DNA from 2 places in the Agrococcus citreus genome. Region 1 is predicted to be linked to the other one. Evidence: predicted binding sites of a transcription regulator. Region 1 holds the regulator's gene; the other holds the start of a gene.

The links. The regulator HrcA, encoded in region 1, represses chaperone genes, less so after heat shock. The targets are predictions, from matches to a motif close to TTNGCACTCGNNNNNNNCGAGTGCNAA.
Region 2: the regulator HrcA is predicted to act here: its motif matches at 1,555-1,581, upstream of groL (chaperonin GroEL).

The regions. Positions count from the first base shown of each region.
Region 1 covers NZ_BAAAKK010000001.1:291,293-298,015, forward strand. Annotated here, with positions in the region: gene lepA (translation elongation factor 4) at 158-2,008, shown strand; gene ABD106_RS01455 (DUF1990 domain-containing protein) at 2,005-2,643, shown strand; gene hemW (radical SAM family heme chaperone HemW) at 2,645-3,850, shown strand; gene ABD106_RS01465 (DUF4870 domain-containing protein) at 3,892-4,797, opposite strand; gene hrcA (heat-inducible transcriptional repressor HrcA) at 5,003-6,016, shown strand; gene dnaJ (molecular chaperone DnaJ) at 6,017-6,723, shown strand, end outside.
Region 2 covers NZ_BAAAKK010000003.1:149,168-155,890, forward strand. Annotated here, with positions in the region: gene groL (chaperonin GroEL) at 1-1,516, opposite strand, end outside; gene ABD106_RS06035 (LytR C-terminal domain-containing protein) at 1,638-2,129, opposite strand; gene ABD106_RS06040 (DUF3263 domain-containing protein) at 2,201-2,626, opposite strand; gene msrB (peptide-methionine (R)-S-oxide reductase MsrB) at 2,700-3,098, shown strand; gene ABD106_RS06050 (DMT family transporter) at 3,082-4,020, opposite strand; gene ABD106_RS06055 (GNAT family N-acetyltransferase) at 4,017-4,541, opposite strand; tRNA gene ABD106_RS06060 (tRNA-Thr) at 4,588-4,659, shown strand; gene ABD106_RS06065 (hypothetical protein) at 4,771-5,265, shown strand; gene ABD106_RS06070 (DsbA family protein) at 5,377-6,369, opposite strand; gene ABD106_RS06075 (DsbA family protein) at 6,369-6,723, opposite strand, start outside.

The sequences.
Region 1 (6,723 bases):
GACCCGCCCTCGCGCGACGTGCGCGCAGAAGAAGGGGAAGCCAGCGAACGACTCTACCAGCGCGCGAGCCCCGCTCGCAATGCGGCCGGATCGATCCGCTGTGGGAGACTGGGACCTTCCACCCCGCAGCACCATCCCAGCCCGACGAGAAGGACCTGTGAGCCCCCGAGCGACCACGGCACTCGAGCCAGCCTCGACCGATCCGGCGAAGATCCGCAACTTCTGCATCATCGCGCACATCGACCACGGCAAGTCGACCCTCGCCGACCGCATGCTGCAGCTCACCGGCGTCGTCGACGACCGCTCGATGCGCGCGCAGTACCTCGACCGCATGGACATCGAGCGCGAGCGCGGCATCACGATCAAGTCGCAGGCCGTGCGCATGCCCTGGGAGCTCGACGGCGAGACCTTCGCCCTCAACATGATCGACACCCCGGGCCACGTCGACTTCACCTACGAGGTCTCCCGCTCGCTCGCCGCGTGCGAGGGCGCCATCCTGCTCGTCGACGCCGCGCAGGGCATCGAGGCGCAGACCCTCGCGAACCTGTATCTCGCGATGGACAACGACCTCGAGATCATCCCGGTGCTCAACAAGATCGACCTGCCGGCCGCCGACCCCGAGAAGTACGCCGCCGAGATCGCCCGCCTCATCGGCGGCGACCCCGACGACGTGCTGCGCGTGAGCGGCAAGACCGGCATGGGCGTCGACGCGCTGCTCGACCGCGTCGTGCGCACGGTGCCCGCGCCGACGGGCGACGTCGACGGCCCCGCCCGCGCGATGATCTTCGACTCGGTCTACGACGCCTACCGCGGCGTCGTCACCTACGTGCGGATGGTCGACGGCACGCTCCGCCCGCGCGAGCAGGTCGTCATGATGTCGACCGGCTCCAAGCACGAGGCGCTCGAGATGGGCGTCTCGAGCCCCGAGCCGATCCCGTCGAAGGGCCTGAGCGTCGGCGATGTCGGCTACCTCATCACGGGCGTGAAGGATGTGCGCCAGTCGAAGGTCGGCGACACCGTGACGACCGTGAAGGCGCCGGCGACCGTCGCCCTCAAGGGCTACGCCGAGCCGAAGCCGATGGTCTTCTCGGGCCTGTACCCGATCGACGGCAGCGACTACCCGGTGCTGCGCGAGGCGCTCGACAAGCTCAAGCTGTCGGATGCGGCGCTCGTCTACGAGCCGGAGACCTCCGTCGCGCTCGGCTTCGGCTTCCGCTGCGGATTCCTGGGGCTCCTGCACCTCGAGATCATCACCGAGCGCCTCGAGCGCGAGTTCAACCTCGACCTCATCGCGACCGCGCCGAGCGTGCCGTACCAGGTGCAGACCGAGGACCGGCAGGCGCACATCGTCACGAACCCGAGCGAGTTCCCGGACGGCAAGATCCTCTCGGTCGTCGAGCCGATGGTGCGCGCGACGATCCTCGCGCCCAAGGACTACGTCGGCGCGATCATGGAGCTGTGCCAGACGCGCCGCGGCACGCTCGGCGGCATGGAGTACCTCTCGGAGGACCGGGTCGAGCTGCGCTACCGGCTGCCGCTCGGCGAGATCGTCTTCGACTTCTTCGACCAGCTGAAGTCGCGCACGCAGGGCTACGCCTCGCTCGACTACGAGGTCGACGGCGAGGACGAGGGCGACCTCGTCAAGGTCGACATCCTGCTGCAGGGCGAGCAGGTCGACGCCTTCAGCGCGATCGTCCACCGCGACAAGGCCTACGCCTACGGTGTGCTCATGGCCGGCAAGCTGCGCGAGCTCATCCCGCGGCAGCAGTTCGAGGTGCCGATCCAGGCCGCCATCGGCGCCCGCATCATCGCCCGCGAGACGATCCGGGCCATCCGCAAGGACGTGCTCGCCAAGTGCTACGGCGGCGACATCACCCGCAAGCGCAAGCTGCTCGAGAAGCAGAAGGAGGGCAAGAAGCGCATGAAGATGGTCGGGCGCGTCGAGGTCCCCCAGGAGGCGTTCATCGCCGCGCTCTCGACCGGCGAGACGAAGAAGGACTCGAAGTGACGAAGCCCATCGCCGAGCGCTCCACCAACTACGGCGCCGTCGGCGCGACCGGGCACTTCGACTTCCACCGGTTCCCGCCGAAGGGCTTCGAGGTCGTGCAGAAGCGCTCGCGCATCGGTCACGGCCGGCCGCGCTACGACGCCGCGGTCGCGGCCCTTCGCACCTGGAAGATCCAGCGGCTCGCGGGCATCGAGGTCGACATCGTCGGCACCGACGAGGGCACCGTCTACCGGCCCGTCGGCTTCGACGGCACCGAGGCGACCCGCGCGGCGAGCATCGAGCCGCAGCAGGACTTCGGCCCCGACGGCGAGCCCTTCCTGCAGCCGGGCGACTCGGTCGACCAGCGCATCCGCATCGCCGGTGTGCAGGTGCACGCACCGATGCGCGTGATCGCGGTCGAGGAGGAGCCGAGCAGCCACGTCGTCATCATCGGCTCGCTCGAGGGCCACCCGCTCGCGGGCGAGGAGCGCTTCACCGTCGAGATCGCCGACGACGAGACCGTCTTCCTGCACTTCCGCGCCATCGTGCGGCACGACGCCTGGTGGGTCAAGCTCGGCGGCCCCTTCGCGCGGGCGCTGCGCCGCCGCTACCACGACCGGTTCATGGACGTCCTCCGGTCGATCGACGTCCGCTGACATGGGGCGGCTGCCCGAGGGCGACGCCGCGCCGGCCGACGGCCGCCTGCCGGCGGGCACCGCTGCCGACGGACCGTTCGGCGTCTACCTGCACGTGCCGTTCTGCTCGGTGCGCTGCGGCTACTGCGACTTCAACACCTACACCGCCGACGAGCTGCGCGGCGCGACGCGCGCCGGCTACCCGGGCGACGTCGCGGCCGAGATCGCCGTCGCCACGCGCGTGCTCGGCGAGCTCGGACCGCTCCGCCAGGCAGAGACCGTCTTCTTCGGCGGCGGCACGCCGACGCTGCTGCCCGCCGGCGACCTGCTGCGCATGCTCGACGGCGTGCGGGATGCGTTCGGCCTCGCCCCGGGCGCGGAGGTCTCGGTCGAGGCGAACCCCGACTCCATCGACGCCGCTGGCCTCGCGCAGCTGCGCGCCGGCGGCGTGACGCGCGTCTCGTTCGGCATGCAGTCGGCCGTGCCGCACGTGCTCGCGGCGCTCGATCGCACGCACGACCCCGAGCGCGTGCCGCAGGTCGTCGCGTGGGCACGCAAGGCGGGCCTCGAGGTCTCGATCGACCTCATCTACGGCGCGCCGGGGGAGTCGCTCGACGACTGGCAGCGCTCGCTCGACGCGGCCGTCGCGATGGCGCCCGACCACGTCTCGGCGTATGCGCTCATCGTCGAGGACGGCACGGCACTCGCCCGACGCATCCGTCGCGGCGAGCTCGTCGCGCCCGACGACGACCTGCAGGCGGCGATGTACGAGGCGGCGGATGCGACGCTCACCTCGGCGGGCTACGGCTGGTACGAGGTCTCGAACTGGGCCCGCGGCGGTCGCGTCGCGCGCCACAACCTCGCCTATTGGCGCGGTCAGGACTGGTGGGGCTTCGGGCCCGGCGCGCACAGCCACGTCGGCGGCGTGCGCTGGTGGAACGTGAAGCACCCGGCCGCGTACCGCGACCGGCTGCTGGCGGGCGCCTCACCGGCGCTCGCGCGCGAGGTGCTCGACGACGAGACGCGCCGGGTCGAGCGCGTGCTGCTCGAGTCGCGCATCGCCGAGGGCCTCGCGATCGACGTGCTCGAGCCCGACGGCCGCCGCGCGGTCGCCGGTCTCATGGCCGAGGGCCTCGTCGACCCAGCAGCCGCCCTCGCCGGCCGGGTGGTCCCGACGCTGCGAGGGCGGCTCCTCGCCGACGCAGTGGTGCGGCGGCTGCTGCCCTGAGGCGAGCGGCCTCCTCCAGGAGCTGCTACTTCACGTGCTTCCTACTTCACCATCCGCCAGTTGAACGGGTAGCGGTACGAGCCTCCGTTGTTGACGCGGATCGCGCCGATGATCGAGAAGATCACCTGCAGCAGGCCCGGGATCCAGTACAGGGCGCTGATGATGCCGAGCAGCCCGAACGTGGGGATCGCGAGCACGATGCCGACGACCATGATGCCGACGGCGAGGATGGTCATGAAGATGCCGAAGTTCAGCGCCTCCTTCGACTCCTGCCGCGCGAACGCGCTGCGGTCCTTGTAGATCATGTAGACGATGAGCGGGCCGATCCAGCCGCCGAAGCCGCCCGTGACGATCGTCGAGAGGCCCGAGATGTGGCCCCACATGCCGGCGTTCTTCTCGTCGACCGGCGACATCGGCGCGGCCGCCGCGTACTGCGGCTGACCGGGAGCGCCGTACTGCGGCTGGCCGCCGTACTGCTGGCCGCCGTACTGCTGCTGCCCGCCGAACGGGGGCTGCCCCGGCTGCCCGTACTGCGGCTGACCGGACTGCGGCTGGCCGGGCTGGGACTGCCCGTACTGGGGCTGCCCGTACGAGGGCTGGCCCTGCTGCTGACCGGGCTGACCCGGCTGGCCGCCGTAGGGAGGCTGGCCCTGAGACTGACCCGGCTGGCCCTGCTGCCCGTACTGCGGCGCGCTCGACGACGGTGCGCTGAAGGGCTGCTGCTGCCCGCGCTGCCAGTCGGCGGGATCGGAGGGGCCGCTGAACGCGGGCTGGCCCGGCGCATCGGGCGTGACGGCGGGGGACGAGAACGACTTCGCGGGCTCGCCGACGCCCGGCGCCGCGGGGGCGCTCGGAGCCGCGTGCTGCTCGTCCGTCACGGCGAAGCCATCGACGGGCTGCTCGGACGGATCGTGCTGCTCCCCGCGGGGAGCGTTGGGATCGGACATTGCGTGCCTTTCGTGTGCGTCTCGCGGGCGCGGGACCAATCGCTGGGCCCATTGTGCGCCTGCACGGCTGTGCATGGGGTCAGAACGCGCCGAGCCGACCGAACACCGCTGGCTCGCGGTACGATTGGCAGTCAGTCGACGAGAGTGCCAGGAGCGGTGCCGGCGTCCCGAGCGGATGCGGCGCCCCATGACGAGGGGAGTGCGGATGGTCTCGGATCGCGGCCTCGATGTCCTCCGAGCGATCGTGCAGGACTACGTCGCCATGCGCGAGCCCGTGGGTTCGAAGTCGATCGTCGAGCGCCACGCGTTCGGCGTCTCGGCGGCGACCATCCGCAACGACATGGCGCTCCTCGAGGAGGAGGAGCTCATCGTCGCGCCGCACACCTCCTCGGGACGCGTGCCCACCGACAAGGGCTACCGCGTGTTCGTCGACCGACTGCAGCGCATGCAGCCGCTCACGCCCGCGCAGCGCGTCGCGATCACGCGCTTCCTCGACGAGGCCGTCGACCGCGACGACGTGCTCGCGCGCACCGCGCGGCTGCTGTCGTCGCTCACCAACCAGGTCGCGCTCGTGCAGGTGCCGATGCGGCGACCCGCGGGCGTGCGCCGCGTCGAGCTCATCGCCGTCGCCGAGACGAAGCTGCTCGCCGTGCTCATCCTCGACTCCGGCCGCGTCGAGCAGCGCGTGCTCGACGCGCAGCAGCGCATCGAGCCCGAGCAGGCGACCGCCCTCGGCCGCGCCTTCACCGAGACCGTCGCCGAGCTGTCGCCGGCCGACGCCGTCGAGCGGCTCGGCTCGGCCGCCGCATCCGCGCCCCCCGCGCTCCAGCCCGCCACGGCATCCGTCGCCCAGACGCTCAGCGAGATGCTGCAGGCGGCCGGCGGCGACCGCATCGTGATGGCGGGCGCCTCGCACCTCGTGCGCGAGGAGCGCGACTTCCACGGGCGCGTCACGCCGGTGCTCGACGCGATCGAGGAGCAGGTGACGCTGCTGCGGCTCTTCGACGAGATGGGCGCGGAGGGCGAGGTGACGACCCGCATCGGCCGCGAGCTCTCGGGACCGCTGGGGGAGACCGCCGTCGTGGCGTCGACCTACAGCGACGCGCGGCTCGAGGGCCACGTGGGCGTGCTGGGCCCGACCCGGATGGACTACGCAGGAAACATGGCCGCGGTGCGCGCAGTTGCGCGCTACCTGACGCGGCTGCTGAGCGAGGACTGAGTGACTGACCACTACGAGACCCTCGGCGTCGCGCGCGACGCCGGCCAGGACGAGATCAAGAAGGCGTACCGCCGGCTGGCGCGCGAGCTGCACCCCGACGTGAACCCGAGCGAGGATGCGGCGGAGCGGTTCAAGACCGTCACGCACGCGTACGACGTGCTCGGCGACCCGCAGTCCCGCGCCGAGTACGACCGCGGCCCGAGCGCCGGTGCCGGCGCCTTCGGGTTCGGCGACATCTTCGAGCAGTTCTTCGGCGGCGCGCGCTCGCAGGGGCCGCGATCGCGTCGGCAGCCAGGCCAGGACAGCCTGCTGCGCGTCGACCTCGACCTCGCCGACGTCGTCTTCGGCGTGCACCGGGAGCTCCGCGTGCAGACGGCCGTGCTGTGCGAGACGTGCGGCGGCGAGTGCACCGCGCCCGGCACGAGCCCCGAGCGCTGCACGATGTGCGGCGGCTCCGGGCACGTGCAGCGCCAGGTGCGCTCGCTGCTCGGCAACGTCGTCACGAGCCAGCCGTGCGGCATCTGCCAGGGCTACGGCACGGTCATCCCCGACCCGTGCCCGACGTGCGCGGGCCACGGGCGCGTGCGCGCCGAGCGCACGATCCCGGTCGACCTCCCCGCGGGCGTCGACACCGGGCTGCGCATCCAGCTGCCCGGCCAGGGCGAGGTCGGCGAGGCCGGCGGCCCCGCCGGCACGCTCTACCTCGA
Region 2 (6,723 bases), on a different contig from region 1:
CGGCGTTGGCGAGCGCGGAGCGCGTCACCTTCACCGGGTCGGAGATGCCCGCGGCGAGCATGTCGACGTACTCGCCCGTGGCGGCGTTGAGGCCGTGGCCCACGGGGAGGTTGCGCACCTTCTCGGCGACGACGCCCGGCTCGAGGCCGGCGTTGAGCGCGATCTGCTTGAGCGGCGCGTCGACAGCGACACGAACGATGTTCGCGCCCGTCGCCTCGTCGCCGGTCAGCTCGAGCCCGTCGAAGGCGCTCTTCGCGGCCTGGATGAGGGCGACGCCACCACCGGCGACGATGCCCTCCTCGACTGCAGCCTTCGCGTTGCGGACGGCGTCCTCGATGCGGTGCTTGCGCTCCTTGAGCTCGACCTCGGTCGCTGCGCCCGACTTGATGACGGCGACGCCACCGGCGAGCTTCGCGAGGCGCTCCTGGAGCTTCTCGCGGTCGTAGTCGCTGTCGGTCGAGTCGATCTCCTGGCGGATCTGGCGCACGCGGCCGGCGATGGCGTCAGCCTCGCCCGCACCCTCGACGATCGTCGTCTCGTCCTTCGTGATGACGACCTTGCGCGCACGGCCCAGCATGTCGAGCGTCGTGTTCTCGAGCTTGAGGCCGACCTCCTCGGAGATGACCTGGCCGCCCGTGAGGATCGCCATGTCGGCGAGCATCGCCTTGCGGCGGTCGCCGAAGCCGGGAGCCTTGACGGCGACCGACTTGAAGATGCCGCGGATCTTGTTCACGACGAGCGTCGCGAGCGCCTCGCCCTCGACGTCCTCGGCGATGATGACGAGCTGCTTGCCCGCCTGGATCACCTTGTCGACGACCGGGAGGAGGTCCTTGATGTTCGAGATCTTCGAGTTGACGATCAGGATGTACGGGTCCTCGAAGACCGTCTCCTGGCGCTCGGGGTCCGTGACGAAGTACTGCGACAGGAAGCCCTTGTCGAAGCGCATGCCCTCGGTCAGCTCGAGCTCGGTGCCGAAGGTGTTCGACTCCTCGACGGTGACGACGCCCTCCTTGCCGACCTTGTCGATGGCCTCGGCGATCAGCGCGCCGATCTCCTCGTCAGCAGCCGAGATCGATGCCGTCGCGGCGATCTCCGCCTTGGTCTCGACCTCCTTGGCGTTCGCGAGCAGCTGCTCGATGACGGCCGCCGTGGCCTTCTCGATGCCGCGCTTGAGGCTGATGGGGTCTGCGCCCGCCGCCACGTTGCGGAGGCCCTCGCGGACCAGCGCCTGTGCGAGCACGGTCGCCGTCGTCGTGCCGTCACCGGCGACGTCGTCGGTCTTCTTGGCGACCTCCTTGACCAGCTCTGCGCCGATCTTCTCGTAGGGGTCCTCGAGCTCGATCTCCTTGGCGATCGAGACGCCGTCGTTCGTGATGGTGGGGGCGCCCCACTTCTTCTCGAGCACGACGTTGCGGCCGCGCGGGCCGAGGGTCACCTTCACCGTGTCGGCGAGCGTGTTCAGTCCACGCTCCAGCCCACGGCGGGCCTCCTCGTTGAATGCGATCATCTTTGCCATTGCAGTCTTCGTCCCTCCTGGACGCTGTGGACGTTCAATTGGCACTCCACTAGAGAGAGTGCCAAGGCCAAGTCTGGCACTCGACCCGGTCGAGTGCAAGCCGCAGGCTGTGGCGGCGCTGTCAGGGCGCGGAGGGCGTCGGCGCGTGCGAGATGTCGCTGTCGTCCCGCGGCTCCGTGCTCGGCACCGTGCCGGGCGCATCCGTGCCGAGCACGATCGTGATCGGCGAGCCCGAGACGCGGCCGTCCGACTGCCGGGCCTCCCCCACGCCGAGCTGCTGGGCGAGGCCGCGGGCGATCGGCTCGAGCGCGGGGTCGTCGAACCAGACGACCGTGCGGTCGCCGATCTCGGTGGCGGATGCGGTCGTCACGACGGTCCAGCCGGCGTCGGAGAGGGCCTGGCCGGCGCCCGCCGCGACGGCGCGCTCGCCGGACCCGTCGAGCACGGTGATGGATGCGTCGATGCTGGGATCGATCTGCGCGGGGTCGGCGATCACGAGCGGCTCCTCGGTCGCGACCGGCTCGGGCACCGGCTCGACGCGCAGCCGGTCGAGCAGGAAGAGCCCGACCGCGGTGAGCACGACCGTCACCGCGAGCGCGCACAGCAGGATCACCCAGCGCGGCCAGCGAGTGACCGAACCCGATCGATGGGCGCCGACGCGATGCGTGGCGCGCTGCCCCCGGCTCATGCGTCGTCGCGCAGACGGAGCAGCCGACGCACGAGCATCGGGTCGTGGCGCAGCGCCTCGGGCGTCTCGAGCGCGGCGTCGAGCACCTGGTAGTAGCGGGTCGTCGACCAGCCGAACTCCGCCCGGATCGCGCGCGCCTTCGCGCCGCCGTGGCTCGACCAGCGCCCCTCGAAGTCGAGCACGCCGCGGATCCGCTCGGCCCGAGCCCGCGCGAGGTCGTCGCGACCGGCGCGGTCGGCGCCGGCCGGCGCATCCGGCGCCTCGGTCGTGTCCGGCGCCGCCTCTGCGGTCGTGTCAGCGCTCGTGTCAGCGGCTCGCGGCAGGATGTCGAGCGCGTCGGCGGCCGCCTCAGCCGCCGCGAAGGCGAGGGCTGCCGCCTCGTCAGCGGTGCCCTGCCTGCGGATGCGCGGCTCGGTCGGCATGGACTCGATCCTAAGCGGGCGCGGGCGTTCTGCTCGCCGCGAAACGCCTGCTGCGGCGGCGTAGCATCGAGGCATGACCGATCGAATCGAACGCTCCGACTCCGAGTGGCGCGAGACCCTCGCCCCCGACGCCTTCAAGGTGCTGCGCGAGGCCGGCACGGAGCGCCCGTGGACCGGCGCGCTGCTCGACGAGCAGCGCCAGGGCGTCTACGCGTGCGGCGCGTGCGGCAACGAGCTCTTCGACGACCAGACGAAGTTCGACGCCGGCTGCGGCTGGCCGAGCTTCTACGAGGCTCGCGAGGACGCGGTCGAGCTCATCGAGGACCGCTCGCTCGGCATGGTGCGCACCGAGGTGCGCTGCGCGAAGTGCGGCAGCCACCTGGGCCACCTCTTCGACGACGCCCCGCAGACGCCGACCGGCGACCGCTTCTGCATGAACTCCGTCGCGATGACCTTCACGCCGCAGTCCTGACCCGCGGCGCTGCGCGTCGGCGGATCGCCGAGACGCCGACTGCAGCGATCGTCAGTGCAGCGCCGAGCAGCGACCAGACCGTCACGGGGTGGGCTGCCGGGAACACGGCGTCGAGCGCGACCGACATGACGACCTGGCCGCAGATGACGCCGAGGCCCATCGTCAGCACTCCCAGGTGGTGCACGGCGACCGACATGAGCGCGATGAAGACGATCCCGAGCACGCCGCCGACGTAGAGCCACGGCTCGGTCGGCAGCGGCTGCGCGCGCACGCCCGCGATCGTCTGCACGAGCACGAACGCAGCGAGCGCGACGGTGCCGACGAGGAAGTTCGAGACGGCCTGCGCGATCGCCGAGCGCGAGTGCCGCTGCACGAGGCCGCCCATCGCCTGCTGCAGCGACTGCAGCAGGCCTGCCGCGAACGGCAGCACGATGAGCCACGCGCCGTCGAGCTCGCCCGTGCCGACGAGCGCGAGGCCGACGGCGACGAGCGCGAGCAGCGCGCCGACGACGCGCGGCGCGGTGATGTGCTTCTTCGCGAGGCCGCCGAGGCCCATCCGGTCGACGGCGAGGCCGCTCATCGTCTGGCCGGCGACGACGCCGACGGTGAAGAGCGCGACGCCGAGCGTGCCGACGGCGACGCCCTGCGTGGCGACGAGGAACGCGCCGAGGAGGCCGGTCGTCGCGTACCACCACGGCATCGAGCCGTCACGGATGACGCCGACCAGCCGGCACACGCCGGCGCGGGAGCCGGGTGAGACGGCGAGCAGCGCAGCGAGCACCACGAGCCCGACGGCGAACGAGATGAGCGCGGCGAGCATGCCGTGGTCGAGGCGAGCGCCCAGCTCGCCGTTGATGCGGCCCTGCAGCGCGAGGCCCGCGCCGGCCGCGATCGACGCGAGCAGCCACAGGAAGAGGATCATGCGAGCTCCAGCGGGGCGAGGTCGGGCGCGGGGTCGGTCGCGAGCCGGGCGAGCCTGACGACGTCGAAGCGCTCGTCGCGGCCCTGCTCGTCGGCGTAGCGCAGGCGCTCGCGCTCGACGCCCTCCCGCAGGTAGCCGGCGCGCTCGGCGACCGCGATCGACGCGGGATTGTTGGCCCGCGCGCCGAGCTCGAGCCGGTGGAGGCCGTCGGCGAAGAGCGCGCGCGACATCGAGTCGAGCGCGCGCGCCGCGAGTCCCCGGCCGCGCGCGGAGGGCGCGAGCCAGTACGACAGCCACGCCGTGCCGTGCCGGGGATCGCGCGAGCCGGCCATGACGCATCCGACGGCCGTGCCGTCGACGTCGATCGCGAGGGCCTCGGCGGCGATGGCGGCGAGGTGCTCGCGCGCGTCGGCGAGGGTGCGGATGGGCGGCGCCTGCCGGTGCAGGTCGGCGGATGCCTCGAACGCGGCGAGCACGGCGGCCGCGTCGCGCTCGGGGCTCCAGGGACGCAGTCGAGGCACCGGACAAGCCTAGAATGGCTGGGCGCCCCGGCCGTACCGGGGCCGCGCCTCCTTAGCTCAGTGGTAGAGCAACGCTCTTGTAAAGCGTAGGTCGTCAGTTCAATCCTGACAGGGGGCTCCCCCGCCGGGCGGCCGGTCGAGCCGCACGGGGCGCCCAGCGCCCCGCGCGAGTCGAGACCACCTGCGGGGCGGGCGCACTCGACGGCGCGACGTGTGGTCGTATACAGCCATGCACGACAGCACCGCCGACGCGTTCACGGTGGCTCACGCATACACGCTGGTGTTCGGCGACTTCCGCCGCACCATCGATGCCGCCGTGATGGCGCTGCTCGATGGCCACGAAGCGCTTGAAGTGGCGGAGCTCGCCGGGGCGAGCCCGGCCTTGGGATGGTCGGAGGCGCGGGCGCTCGTCGAACCCGCGCATGCGGCGCTCGGCCTCGACTATCAGGAGATGTCCGACGAGGATGCGCAGGTGATCGCTCTTCGAGTCGTGGTCTCGGAGTACCGCAGCGGCGCTCGAACGCTGCGCGAGCTGACCTCCTGGGCGCACGACGTGATCATGCACGGCTCCAGCAGCCGAGCGGTCGAGCGAGTCGTGCAGCTGGAGGACGACCTCGAGGTCTGGCAGCCGAGGCGCGATCCCGCCGAGGTGGAAGCGGTCCTCGATGACTTCCTGCGCGAGACCGCGGACGCGGTTCCGCGCTGGCGGCCACGGCAGGGGTGAGCCGGGCCACGAGGGCGATGGTCTCGACTCGGTCAGCGCGCTGCGCGCGCGGACCGGCTCGACCAGCGGAAGCGCGCTGCGCGCGCGGACCGGCTCGACCGGCCACGGGGGCTACGCGCGGGGCGTCTGCTCCGCGATGAACGCGGCCAGCGCATCCGCGTCGCTCACGTCGCCCGCGAAGGTGACGCCGTCGACGATGATCGTCGGCACGCCGCGCAGCGGCTCGACGCCCTGCAGCGGCTGCTCGATCGCCCGCACCGTCGCCTGGCGCACCCACCAGGCGAACTGTGCCGACTGCACGCACTCGTCGATCTCGGCGCCCACCTCGGCCGCGAGCGCCGACACGGCGGCGGCGTCGAAGCGCTGCTCCTGCAGGTGCGCGACGAGCGCGCTCTGGAACGAGCGGTACGCCTCGGGCTCGCTCTCGGCGACGCACGCGAGCGCGTTCGCGCCGAGCGTCGACGCGTAGCCGTTGCCGATCTCGTCGCCGAGCGAGACCGGCAGGTAGGCGACGCGCGCCTCACCCTCGTCGGCGAGCCGCTCGAGCTGCTCGCCGTTCGCGGCGAGCGCGCGGGCGCAGTACTCGCACTGCGCGTCGATGACGACGAGGATGTCGTGGATGCCGGACGCCGGCTCCATGGCCGCGGGCGCGCCATCGGCAGGCACGGGCTCGGCCTCCACCACGCCGTCGGCGTCGAACGCGACGGCGTCGGCCATGTTCGCCGGCCCATCCGCCGGTGAGAGCGTGACGATCTCGCCGCCGAGCGACTGCTGGATCGTCTCGATCGCGGGGTCGCGGATGACCCAGCGCTCCGCGACGAGCACCGTCTGCTCCTGCAGCTGCCGCTCGGTCGCGATGGCCTGCGCCTCGGCCGGGTCTGCCGCGAGGATGAGCTCGGTGTCGCCGCCGCACGCGGCGACGATCGGCTCGTCGTCGCTCGCGCGGTACTGCTCGACGAGGTCGGCGCACTCGCCGCCCGCCTCGAGGTAGGCGGCGCCGAGCTCGCCGATCGTCGAGACCGGCGCGGGAGGGGTCGCCGCGCACCCGGCCAGCAGGGCGAGCGCGGCGACCGCGAGCCCTGCCGACCAGGTGCGCCGGCGCATCAGGGCGCAGGCGTCTCGGAGGGCGCCGGCGTCTCGGTCGGCGCCGGCGTCTCCGTGGGCTCCGCCGACTCGCCGGTCAGCTGGCCGGCGGTCGCGGTGATGAACGCCTGGAAGCCAGCCGCGTCAGCGGGCGATCCCGGGTACTTCTGGCCGTTGACGAGCACCGTCGGGGTGCGGTCGGCGACGACGCCCTCCGTGCCCGGCAGCGGCTGCGTGCCGGCGCGGACGGTCGCGTCCTCGACCCAGCTCATGAAGCGGCCCTCGCGGATGCACTCGGCGGCGCCCGTCGACATGTCGACGCCTGCGCCCTCGGCGACGCCGACGATCTCGTCGTTCGTGAGGCCCGAGCTCTGC